2 regions of the Paraclostridium bifermentans genome follow, and region 1 is predicted to be linked to the other one. Evidence: riboswitches for the same ligand, from Rfam matches in the RefSeq annotation. Region 1 holds a riboswitch; the other holds the start of a gene.
The links. A riboswitch is a leader RNA that binds a small molecule or an ion and turns the genes downstream of it on or off. The one in region 1 is predicted to bind thiamine pyrophosphate.
Positions count from the first base shown of each region.

Region 2: linked by a shared signal. The riboswitch ahead of thiD (bifunctional hydroxymethylpyrimidine kinase/phosphomethylpyrimidine kinase) and the one ahead of thiC (phosphomethylpyrimidine synthase ThiC) in region 1 are both predicted to bind thiamine pyrophosphate.

Region 1 is NZ_CP079737.1:1,955,100-1,961,076, forward strand. Features, by position in the region: gene KXZ80_RS09465 (sigma 54-interacting transcriptional regulator) at 1-296, opposite strand, end outside; gene KXZ80_RS09470 (protein adenylyltransferase SelO) at 414-1,886, opposite strand; TPP riboswitch at 2,098-2,202, shown strand; gene thiC (phosphomethylpyrimidine synthase ThiC) at 2,321-3,634, shown strand; gene purF (amidophosphoribosyltransferase) at 3,636-4,979, shown strand; gene KXZ80_RS09485 (TraX family protein) at 5,027-5,734, opposite strand; gene KXZ80_RS09490 (hypothetical protein) at 5,917-5,977, opposite strand, start outside.
Region 2 is NZ_CP079737.1:1,010,373-1,016,349, forward strand. Features, by position in the region: gene KXZ80_RS04865 (SH3 domain-containing protein) at 1-214, shown strand, start outside; gene KXZ80_RS04870 (dicarboxylate/amino acid:cation symporter) at 536-1,792, shown strand; TPP riboswitch at 1,847-1,949, shown strand; gene thiD (bifunctional hydroxymethylpyrimidine kinase/phosphomethylpyrimidine kinase) at 2,040-2,843, shown strand; gene thiM (hydroxyethylthiazole kinase) at 2,875-3,660, shown strand; gene tenA (thiaminase II) at 3,660-4,337, shown strand; gene thiT (energy-coupled thiamine transporter ThiT) at 4,325-4,927, shown strand; gene thiE (thiamine phosphate synthase) at 4,940-5,560, shown strand; gene thiT (energy-coupled thiamine transporter ThiT) at 5,577-5,977, shown strand, end outside.

The sequences.
Region 1 (5,977 bases):
ACAACCAATACATCAATTCCTTCTGGTAAAGAAAATAACTTATAAACATCTTTTTGCTTTATACTTCTATTTATTTTTATTATTTTTTTAGTATCTTTAACATATTCTTTTATCCTTAAAGCTCTATCGTCTATCATTGCAAGAACTACATCGCCTTTAATTATTTCCTTATTTGATAATTTGTTAAGATAATAGTTTTTAATTTTTACTTTGTCTTTAAAAATCAACTCTATATTTTTATTTAAAAATAATTCTAATTTTGACATCCCATCTGTCACTACAGCTATAGTTTTCATTAAGTAAACTCCTTTTAACTTTTACGTAGTATTGTTATCCTTATTATATTATAAAAACAAATAAAAACCATATTGATTATTTATATCAATATGGTTTTTATTTGTTTTTATATTTTATTATGTCCCACAATAAGTTCTATAAGCACAACTTGAAGGCTTAGGCAATTTTGCATATCCCTCTTGCTCTTTAGAATGTTCATATGGGTTTTTAAGTACAGTTATAAGTTTTTTAAAGAAAGTAAAATCGCCTTTATCAGCAGCTTCTAAAGCTTCTTCTACTCTATGATTTCTTGGTATTACTGCTGGATTTGATTTTTTCATTAGCTTAAAAATTTCATCTTGAGATCTTTCTTGTCTTTTTAATCTTTCTTTCCATAAGTTGTACCAAGATTTAAATTCTTCACTATCAAACATTCCTTTTTTATTAATATTATTAAATGTTAATGCTATAAAAGTGTTAGTAAAATCTTCACTATATTTTTCTATCATACTAAGTAAATCTTCTATCAATGCTTTATCTTGTAATTCTTCATTAAATAATCCCAATTTAAATCTCATATTTTTAATCCAATTTAAATAATAAATTTCTGAGAAATCAGAAATAGCATCTTGTGCAATTTTTATAGCATCATTTTTATCATCACTTATTAATGGCAATAGCGTTTCAGCAAATCTGCATAAATTCCATTCAGCCATATTTGGTTGATTTTCATATGAGTATCTTCCATATCTATCAATAGAACTAAAAACAGTATCTGGCTTATAATTATCCATAAATGCACAAGGTCCATAGTCAATGCTCTCTCCGCTTATAGTCATATTGTCAGTATTCATAACCCCATGGATAAATCCAATGCTTTGCCATTTTGCAACAAGTTTAGCGTGTGCATTTATTACTTCTTTAAGTAAGTTAATGTATTTATCTTTATCATCTTTTATATGTGAGTAATGTCTATTGATTGTATAATCAGCTAACTCTTTAACTGACTTTACACCTCCATAATTTAGAGCATATTCAAATGTTCCAAATCTAATATGACTAGAAGCTACACGCGTTAAAATTGCTCCTTTTTTTATATTTTCACGAATCACAGATTCTCCAGTTTTTATTACTGCTAGACTTCGAGTGGTTGGAACTCCAAGACCATACATAGCTTCACTTATTATATATTCACGAAGCATCGGCCCAAGAACAGCTCTCCCATCTCCGCCCCTAGAGTAAGGTGTTTTACCAGATCCTTTAAGCTGTATATCAAATCTATCTCCTGATGGATTTATTTGCTCTCCTATCAACAATGCTCTCCCATCTCCTAGCATTGTAAAATGCCCAAATTGATGTCCTGCATATGCTTGAGCTATAAAAGCACCCTCGTCTATCTTTTTATTTCCTGAAAGTAATTCTATTCCATCCTTACTTTTAAGTTTATCTGAATTTAATCCTAAAAATTTAGCTAAAGAATCATTTAGAATAACTAAGCTCGGTGAAGGCACTGGATTTAAATTTATTTTACTATAAAAAAAGTCTGGTAAATTCATGTAACTATTGTTTAAATTCCATCCTGTTTCTATATTTTTTTTATTATTTCCCATTTTTTCTCCTTACTATAAATAATTAATTTTATAAATATAAGATACCCTTATTTACAGTTTTAAATTAGATATTTTAAATTTTCTAAATAAACTAAAAATATGTAATTTATGTTTTTATAAATTAAAAGGTTTCAAAAAAACCTTTACATAGTAATTTTTTAAGACTATAATGATTTTGAAGTTGCAAATTTATTATTATTTAAAATTAAATATATTTAACTAGGGGTGCCACTTTTGGCTGAGAGATGGATTATACCATTAACCCTTTGAACCTGAAGTAGTTAGAACTACCGTAGGAAAGTTATTTTCTTCAAGATTATGATTATGACTATATTTTTTAGTCTATTTTATAATATTTCGTAAAGAAGCTTTATCTTATGGTAAAGCTTCTTTTTTATTTTTTAAAAATAATACAAAGTAAAGGGGATTTAAAAATGAATTATACAACTCAAATGGATGCTGCTAAAAAAGGAATTATTACAAAGGAAATGGAAATAGTAGCTAAAAAAGAAAATATGGATATAGAAATTTTAAAAAACTTAATTTCAAGTGGACAAATAGCTATTCCAGCTAATAAAAATCATACGTCTCTAAACCCTGAAGGTGTTGGAAAGAACTTAAGAACCAAAATCAATGTAAACTTGGGCATATCTAAGGATTGTTATGATATAGACGAAGAAATGAAAAAAGTTCAATTAGCTTTAGATATGAATGCTGAAGCTATAATGGATTTAAGCTCTTTTGGAAAAACTGAAGAGTTTAGAAAAAAACTTATCTCTAATTCTAGTGCTATGGTTGGAACTGTTCCAATTTATGATGCTGTTGGTTTTTATGATAAAGAGTTAAAAGATATCACAGCTAAAGAATTTTTAGATGTAGTAATAAAACATGCAAAAGACGGAGTTGACTTTGTAACTATACATGCTGGTATAAACAAAGAAACTGCCTCTGTTTTTAAAAGAAATAAAAGACTTACAAATATAGTTTCAAGAGGTGGCTCTTTAATGTATGCATGGATGGAATTAAACAATAAAGAAAATCCTTTCTTCGAATATTTTGACGATTTACTAGAAATTTGTAAAGAGTATGATTTAACTTTAAGTCTTGGAGATGCATGCAGACCTGGTTCTATACAAGATGCATCTGATGCATGTCAAATAAAAGAGTTAATGATTTTAGGGGAGTTAACATTAAGAGCCTGGGAGCAAAATGTTCAAGTTATCATAGAAGGTCCTGGTCATATGTCCTTAGATGAAATTCAAGCAAATATGATTCTTGAGAAAAAGCTTTGTCATGGTGCTCCATTTTATGTATTAGGTCCTATAGTTACAGATATTGCTCCAGGATATGACCATATAACAAGTGCTATTGGAGGAGCTTTAGCTTCTAGTTTTGGAGCTGATTTTTTATGTTACGTTACTCCATCAGAACATTTAAGACTCCCTAATTTAGATGATGTTAAAGAAGGTATAATAGCAACTAAGATAGCTGCTCATTCTGGTGATATAGCAAAAAAAATACCTGGTGCTATTGATTGGGATAATAAGATGAGTAAAGCTAGACAAGAACTTGATTGGGATAAAATGTTTGCCCTTTGTATAGATCCTGAAAAAGCTAAAAGATATAGAAAAGAATCTACTCCTGAGCATAACGATAGTTGCACTATGTGTGGAAAAATGTGTTCCATGCGAAATATGAATAAGATAATGCAAGGAAAAGATATTAATTTATTAAGAGCTGATAACTAAAATGCAAATTGACAATATGGATAAATATAAAGAAGAATGTGGAGTTGTCGGTCTTTTTTCTACTAAGAAAATTAATTTACATTCTTCTTTGTACTCATCACTTATTACACTTCAACATCGAGGACAAGATAGTTGTGGAGTAGCTTTTTCGGATAAAGAATCAATCGAGTGTTATAAAGGTGTTGGATTGGTTAATGAAGTATTTTCTAGTGACATACCAACTAACTTAAATGGATATTTAGGAATAGGGCATGTTCGTTATTCTACTTTCGGTGAAATTAACACCCTAAACGCACAACCAATTTTTGATAATAATTCAAATTGTAATATAGCTTTATCTCATAATGGAAATATTACTAACATTTTTAGCTTAAAAAATGAATTAAAAAAATTTAATTTTAATACTACATCTGACTCAGAAGTAATATTAAAACTTATTGAAAAACATTTTAAAAACTCCATTGAGGAAGCTTTATGCTCAGTAATAAAAGCATTGGAAGGTGGTTTTTCATGTGTTTTACTTACAAAACACGAGTTATTTGCATTTAGAGATCCAAATGGTATAAGACCACTTTGTATTGGAAAAATTAAAAATTCTTATATAGTATGCTCTGAAAGTTGTGTCCTAGATATTTTAGGCGGTAAATTTATAAGAGATATTTTGCCTGGAGAAATTATCAAAATAGACAATTTTGGAGTAACAACTATCAATGCTTCTAACTTATGTAAATGTATGACGTGTTCTTTTGAATATATTTATTTTTCTAGAGTCGATAGTATTATTGATGGTGTTAATGTTTATAACACGAGATTTAAATCAGGTGTAAATTTATACAATGAACATCCAGTAGATGCAGATATTGTGATAGGTGTTCCAGAATCAGGTAATACCGCCGCTCTAGGATTTTCTAAAGCTTCATCTATACCTATTACTACTGGTTTCGTTAAAAATAATTTTTTAGGTAGAAGTTTTATAAAACCTTCCCAATCTAAAAGGTGTGAAACTGTAAATTTAAAATTAAATGTTATTAAAGAAAATGTAAAAAGTAAAAAGGTCGTAGTCGTAGATGATTCAATAATAAGAGGTACCACTTGTAAAAAAATAGTATCTATTCTTAAAGATGCAGGTGCAAAAGAAATTCATTATAGAGTCGCTTCGCCTATAGTTACATCCCCTTGTTGTTTAGGTATAAATACATCAAAATCTGAACTTATAGGTTCAACTATGACTTTAAATGAAATTGCAAATTTCATAGGCGCTGATAGCTTGGGGTATCTAAGTGTATCAGGATTTTTAAATACACTACCTAAAAATAAAACCACATGTCTAAAATGTTTTTTATAATTATATAAATAAAAAAGGAAGTAATTTAAATTACTTCCTTTTTTAAATTAACTAGCTATTAATTTTGCTGCAGATACAATTACAATTAAATGTATTGGATAGAACCAATAAAACATCCATTTTATAAATTTATTGCTCAATCCTAACTTGCCATTGTACATAAGTATAGGAATTATTGCAAATACCATCATCCATTGATAATCCCATAAGGTTACTGCTTCTATAAAATTTGGGCCCATTGCACTCATCAAAACAAATAATCCCATCGCAATATATAATATAGACATAGTAAGCTTTTTATCTCTAAAGAAATAAAATATTAATACCATAGCTACTCCAAATATAGATGACTCAGTAAATAACCCACCTATAATCATGAATAAAGTACCTAGTAAAGCTCCTATTATTCTCTTAATTAACTGATTTTCTTTATCTTTAGCTGTATCTATTCCTACAAGCATTACTAAAGCGCATCCTATTGATAAGAAAATGTTATTATCAATTCCAATTAAAAAATCTACCCCTATCATAAGTACTCCCATTGAAAAAACTCTAGTTATATATTTAGTTCTGCTTCTCGTATAGAAAAATCCTTCTACTATTAGATAAAAGAATATTGGTGCTGCTAATTTCCCTAAATATCCAAACCATATAGGAATATCAACACCAGCAGGGCTAAAATAAGTATATATATGATCCATTGCCATAAATATAATTGCCATAATTTTTAGTGTAAAGCTACTGAACTTTTGCATATTTTTTCTCCTTTAATTTCTACTTCATATATTCATTTGTATATTCGTATATAAGATTATCACAAGTATATTTTTATTAATATTTATATATCTTTCATTAAGGTTACATTTTTGAAAGAAAAAAGAAAGACATGTGAAAATCATCATGCCTTTCTTTTTATGATTTTTAAAAATATAATTTTTTATAAAATAGCGAAATATTCAACTATATATGAATACATTTGATCGCCTAATGTAATGTAG
Region 2 (5,977 bases), 940 kb from region 1:
AACAGGAACAACTCCTAAATGGGGAACTATAGCAGTTGACCCAACTGTAATACCATATGGAACAAAAGTATATATACCTAAGTTTGACATGGTATTTACTGCAGAAGATTGTGGAAGTGCTATAAAAGGTAAAAGAATAGATATATTTATGAACAGTGAAGCAGAATGTGTTAAGTTCGGAAGACAAAATATGGAAATAAAAATATTAAAATAGTTAAAATAAAAAAAGACGGTACGTTAAGTAAAGTTACTTACGTACCGTCTTTTTTTATTAAAAATATAAGGAATAATCGTATATGTATGAATAAAAATAAGTTAAAATATGTAATAGTTTGAAAATTAAGTTTTTTAAGCTGATTTTAGAATATATATAAAGTTATATCCAAGATAGACAAAATATAATAAGGTTAAAAATGTACTTACTTAATTATATTAAGTTAAAATGTGTTTTGATGTCCTTGAACTTTAAAAAATTACAAAAAAGTCGGGTTTTAGTGTATAATATTAATATGATAAAGAGATGGAGGAAACACATATGAGGAAACTTGGATTAACGAGTAAGATATTAATTGGATTATTTTTAGGAATGTTATTTGGTGTAATACTTAGCAAAATGCCAGGTAGTTATATTAAAGATACAGTTTTATTAGGTGGAATTATAAATGTAATAGGAAATGGATTCACAAAAGCTATAAAAATGATGGTAGTGCCACTAGTATTTGTTTCATTGGTATGCGGTGTATCTGCTATGGAAGATATAAAGAAATTAGGTAGAATTGGATTTAAAACTATGGGATTCTATTTAATGACAACAGCTGTAGCTATTTGTATATCATTAGCTTTAGGAGTTTTATTAAAGCCAGGTGCAGGACTTGATTTAGGAACTGTAGCTAGCCAATCTACTACGATAGCAAAAAATCAGTCACTATCAGAAATAATATTAAATATGATACCATCAAACCCTATAGAGGCTTTTGCAAAAGGTGAAATGCTACAAATAATATTCTTTGCAATGCTTACTGGAGTATCAATAAGTTTAGTAGGAGAAAAGGCAAAACCTTTAAAAAAATTATTTGAGTGTGCAAATGAAGTTTGTATGAAAATGGTTAGTGTAATAATGATGTTTGCACCTTTTGGAGTATTTGCACTTATTACAAATACTTTCTCTACAGTAGGAGCAGATGCAATAGGATCATTAGTTAAATATATATTAGTTGTATTATTAGGGCTATTACTACATGTAGTAGTGGTTTATGGAGGATCGTTAAAAGTATTTACAAAAGTTAGTTTTATCGGATTTGTACGTAAATTTTCAAAAGTAGCTGCAGTTACTTTTTCAACTGCATCAAGTAATGCTTCTGTTCCAGTAAGTTTAGAGCTTATGGAAGAAATGGGAGTTAGTAAAAGTATACGTTCATTTACAATACCTATGGGAGCTACTATAAACATGGACGGAACAGCTATAATGCAAGGTGTAGCAGCTTTATTTATAGCACAAGTTTATGGAGTTCATTTAGGTATAAATGATATGTTAACAATAGTTTTAACAGCGACTTTAGCATCAGTTGGAACGGCAGGAGTTCCAGGTGTTGGTATGATAATGCTATCAATGGTGCTTCAATCAGTAGGACTTCCACTTGAAGGTATCGGACTTATAATGGGAGTAGAAAGAATTATAGATATGTTTAGAACTACAGTAAATGTTATGGGAGATAACACTTGTACACTTGTAGTTGCAAGTAGTGAAAAAGAGTTAGAAGTAACTAATATAGATGCGGCAGAAGTAGCGTAATAAATTTTTATTGACATATAAATTTAGTGAGCTATAATTAAACTGTAATCTAAAATGAATAGCTAGGGGTGCCCCAACGGCTGAGAGATGAATTTATTCATTAACCCTCAAACCTGATCTGGATAATACCAGCGTAGGAAAGCTTTACTAAATATACAAATGAAATTTATTTGCATAGTAAATTAAAAGCTATATTCCTACAGGAATATAGCTTTTTTTAATACAAAAATCAAGGGGGAAACATCTAATGGAAAAGTATAAATTGCCAACACTTACAATAGCAGGCTCAGATTCATCAGGAGGTGCAGGTATACAAGCAGACTTAAAGACATTTAGTGCTATAGGAACTTATGGAATGAGCGTAATAACAGCTATAACTGCTCAAAACACTTATGGAGTATTTTTAGTAGAAGATTTAAGCAAAGAAATAATACAAAAACAAATAGAGGTAGTATTTGATGACATACCACCTAAAGCAGTAAAAATAGGAATGGTATCTAGTCCAGAAATAATAAAGGCAATTGTTGAATCTTTAGATAAGTATAATCCAAAGTACTTAGTAGTAGATCCAGTAATGATATCTAAAAGTGGATATTCACTTTTAAAACCTGAGGCTAAAGACAATTTAATAAAATATCTTATACCTAAAGCATACATAATAACGCCAAATACATTAGAGGCTGAGGAAATAACAGGGATTAAAATTGACAATGTAGACGACATGAAATTAGTTGGGAAAAAAATATTAGAACTAGGGCCTAAATACGTGTTAATGAAAGGTGGACACTTAGACGGGGATGCAGTAGACGTTTTAATAGGCCAGGATACATTTGAAATTTATAAAAGTGAAAGATTAGATAGAAAAAATACTCATGGAACAGGATGCACTTTATCATCTGCAATAACTGCAAATTTAGCACTAGGATTTGATATAGTACAATCTGTTTCTAATGCAAAAGACTATATAACTAATGCTATAAGACATAGCTTTGATATAGGTGGAGGAGTAGGACCAGTACACCATTTTTATGAATTTGACTCAAATAAATAGATATAAGCATTTAAAAGGGAGAGATGAAATTATGTTTGAATTATTAAATAAAGTTAAAGAAATTAACCCATTAGTACTTCATTATACTAACGAAGTTACAATTAATGATTGTGCAAATATAACTTTAGCGATAGGTGCAAGTCCACTGATGAGTTATTCTTATGAAGAAGCAGAAGAGATAATACCTATTGCAAGTTCTGTAGTAATAAATATTGGAACAATGAATTCCTCTCATAGAGAATTATTTATAAAGGCTGGGAAAATAGCAAATAAGCATAAAAAGCCAGTTATATTAGATCCAGTAGGGGTGTTTGCTACACCTTCAAGATCTTTGTTAGTGGAAACTTTATTAAACGAAGTAAAGTTTGACGTAATTAAAGGTAATGCAGCTGAAATTAAGTACATAGGTGGATTTAATGTAAAAGGAAAAGGTGTAGATTCATTTGACGATGATGAAAACATAGACGATATTATTAAGAAAGTTGCTAAAAAACTAGAATGTGTGGTAGTAGCTACTGGAAAAGTAGATGTAGTAACTGATGGCGATAAAATTATAAAAATACACAATGGAACTCCTAAATTAAAAGGAATAACAGGAACTGGATGTATGAGTGCTAGTTTAATAGGGAGTTATTTAGGAGCGAGTAATGAAATTTTAAATTCTGCAGCAATGGGTGTTCTTACAATGAGCTTATGTGGAGAATTAGTAGATATAGATAATATAGGAATAGGAAGCTTTAAAGTAAATTTAATGGACAATATATACAAATTAAATGAAGATGAGTTAAAAGAGTCTTCAAGGGTGGAGGTATTTTAATGAAATTTACAGATTGCTTATTTGAAGAAGTTAAAGACATATGGGAAAGTTATTTAAATCACCCATTTGTAAGAGAAATAGGAGAAGGAACTTTACCAAAAGATAAATTTAAAAGATATCTTATACAAGATTACTTATATTTAAAAGAATTTGCTAAAGTTTTTGCAATGGGAGTAATAAAAGCAGATACAGTTAAAGAAATGAAGTTTTTTAATAAAGCGGCTAAGGGGTCTATGGAAGATGAAACTGCTATACATGTTGAATATATGAAAAAATTAGGAGTGCCTCCGATTGAGGCTGAAAAATGTAAATATGAACTAGTTTCAAGTAGCTACACAAGTTACATGCAAGCTGTTTCATTAACAGGAGGAGTTAAAGAAATTGTAATGGCTACATTACCTTGTAACTGGAGTTACAATTATATAGGTCATTATTTATATGAAACTTATAAAGATAGTTTAGATAATAATTATTATAAAGAATGGATAGAGATGTATGCAGATCAAGAATTTGATGATGTATTAATAGATTGGTTAGAATACACAAATGAGTTATGCAAAGATTTAACTGAAGATGAGACAAAGAAGCTTAAAGAAATATTTGTTAAATCGAGTTTATATGAATTAGATTTTTGGAATATGGCATATGAAGAGGCGAAGAAAAAATGTCAAGCGTAGTAATTATAATAATAAGTTTAGTACTGTTATTTATGTATGCAAAAGATATAAATAAAAAGAAGTTTTCTACTAAAGAGATAGTAATGATCGCTATGTTTAGTGCTATATCATTTATACTGTATATGATACAATTCATAAGATATCCGCAAGGTGGAGGTATAACGTTATTTTCGATGCTACCTACGATGCTACTAGCTATATTATATGGTAAAGAGGCAGGGCTAACAGGTGGATTAATATTTGGATTACTAAAACTATTAAATGGAGCTTATGTAGTTCATCCAGCACAATTTTTACTAGATTATATATTATCAAATATGGCACTTGGATTAGCTGGAGAATTTGGAAGAGAGAAAAAAAGCGATATGTTCAAAGGATGCTTATTTGCAAGTAGTTTAAGTGTATTGATAAGTATAATATCAGGAGTCGTATATTTTGGACAGTATGCTCCAGAGGGAATGAATATAGTACTTTATTCTTGTATATATAATATATCAAGTGCAGGAGTTGAAGGATTACTTTCTAGTATAATACTAGTTTTATTACCTATAAAAAGATTTCAAAAAGTGTTGAAATTATCAACTAATTAAAGGGAGAACAAAATGAAAGAAAAATTAAAATTATATTTAGTGACTGACTCAGAAATACTAAATGGAAGAGATTTTTATAAATGTATAGAAGATGCATTAAAAGGTGGGGTAACAACTTTACAATTAAGAGAAAAAAATGCAAATGGAAAAGAGTTTTTAGAAAAAGCATATAAATTAAGAGCTCTTACTAAAAAATACGATGCTTTATTTATAATAAATGACAGAGTAGATATTGCTATGCTTTGTGATGCAGATGGTGTTCATGTGGGACAAAGTGATATACCTTTAGAAGAAGTAAGAAGATTAATAGGAAAAGATAAAATTATAGGAATATCAGCTCATAATATAGAAGAAGCTACTGATGCAAAAAATGGTGGAGCAGATTATATAGGGGTAGGAGCTATGTTTAATACAACTACTAAAAATGATGCTACCATAGTTACAGTAGATGAACTAAAAGAAATTGATGAAAATCTTGATATACCTAAAGTTTTAATCGGTGGTATAAATTTAGATAACATAGATACATTTAAGGGTATAAACATAGATGGATATGCAATAGTATCAGCGATATTAAAGTGCGATGATATATATAATGAATGTTTAAAATGGACAAAGTCTTTACAAAAATAGATACAGGAGGTGAATTATGATAAATGCAATCATAATATTAGGTAGTATAGGATTTTTTATATACTATCTAAAAGGTTTGAAAAATACTAAATTCACTACCAAAACAGTTGTTATGATAGGTATGTTTAGTGCAATATCATATATACTTAGTATGATAGAGTTTATAAAATATCCACAAGGTGGAGGAATATCTTTATTTTCAATGTTACCAACAATGTTACTTTCAGTTTTATTTGGAAACACGGTCGGTATAACTGGTGGACTTATTTATGGAGTATTAAAATTATTAAAGGGCGTGTATATAATACATCCAGCACAATTTTTACTAGACTATATATTACCAACAATGTTACTTGGATTAGCAGGATCATTTGGAAAAGATAAGAAATCAAAGGTTATACTAGGTTGTTTACTTGC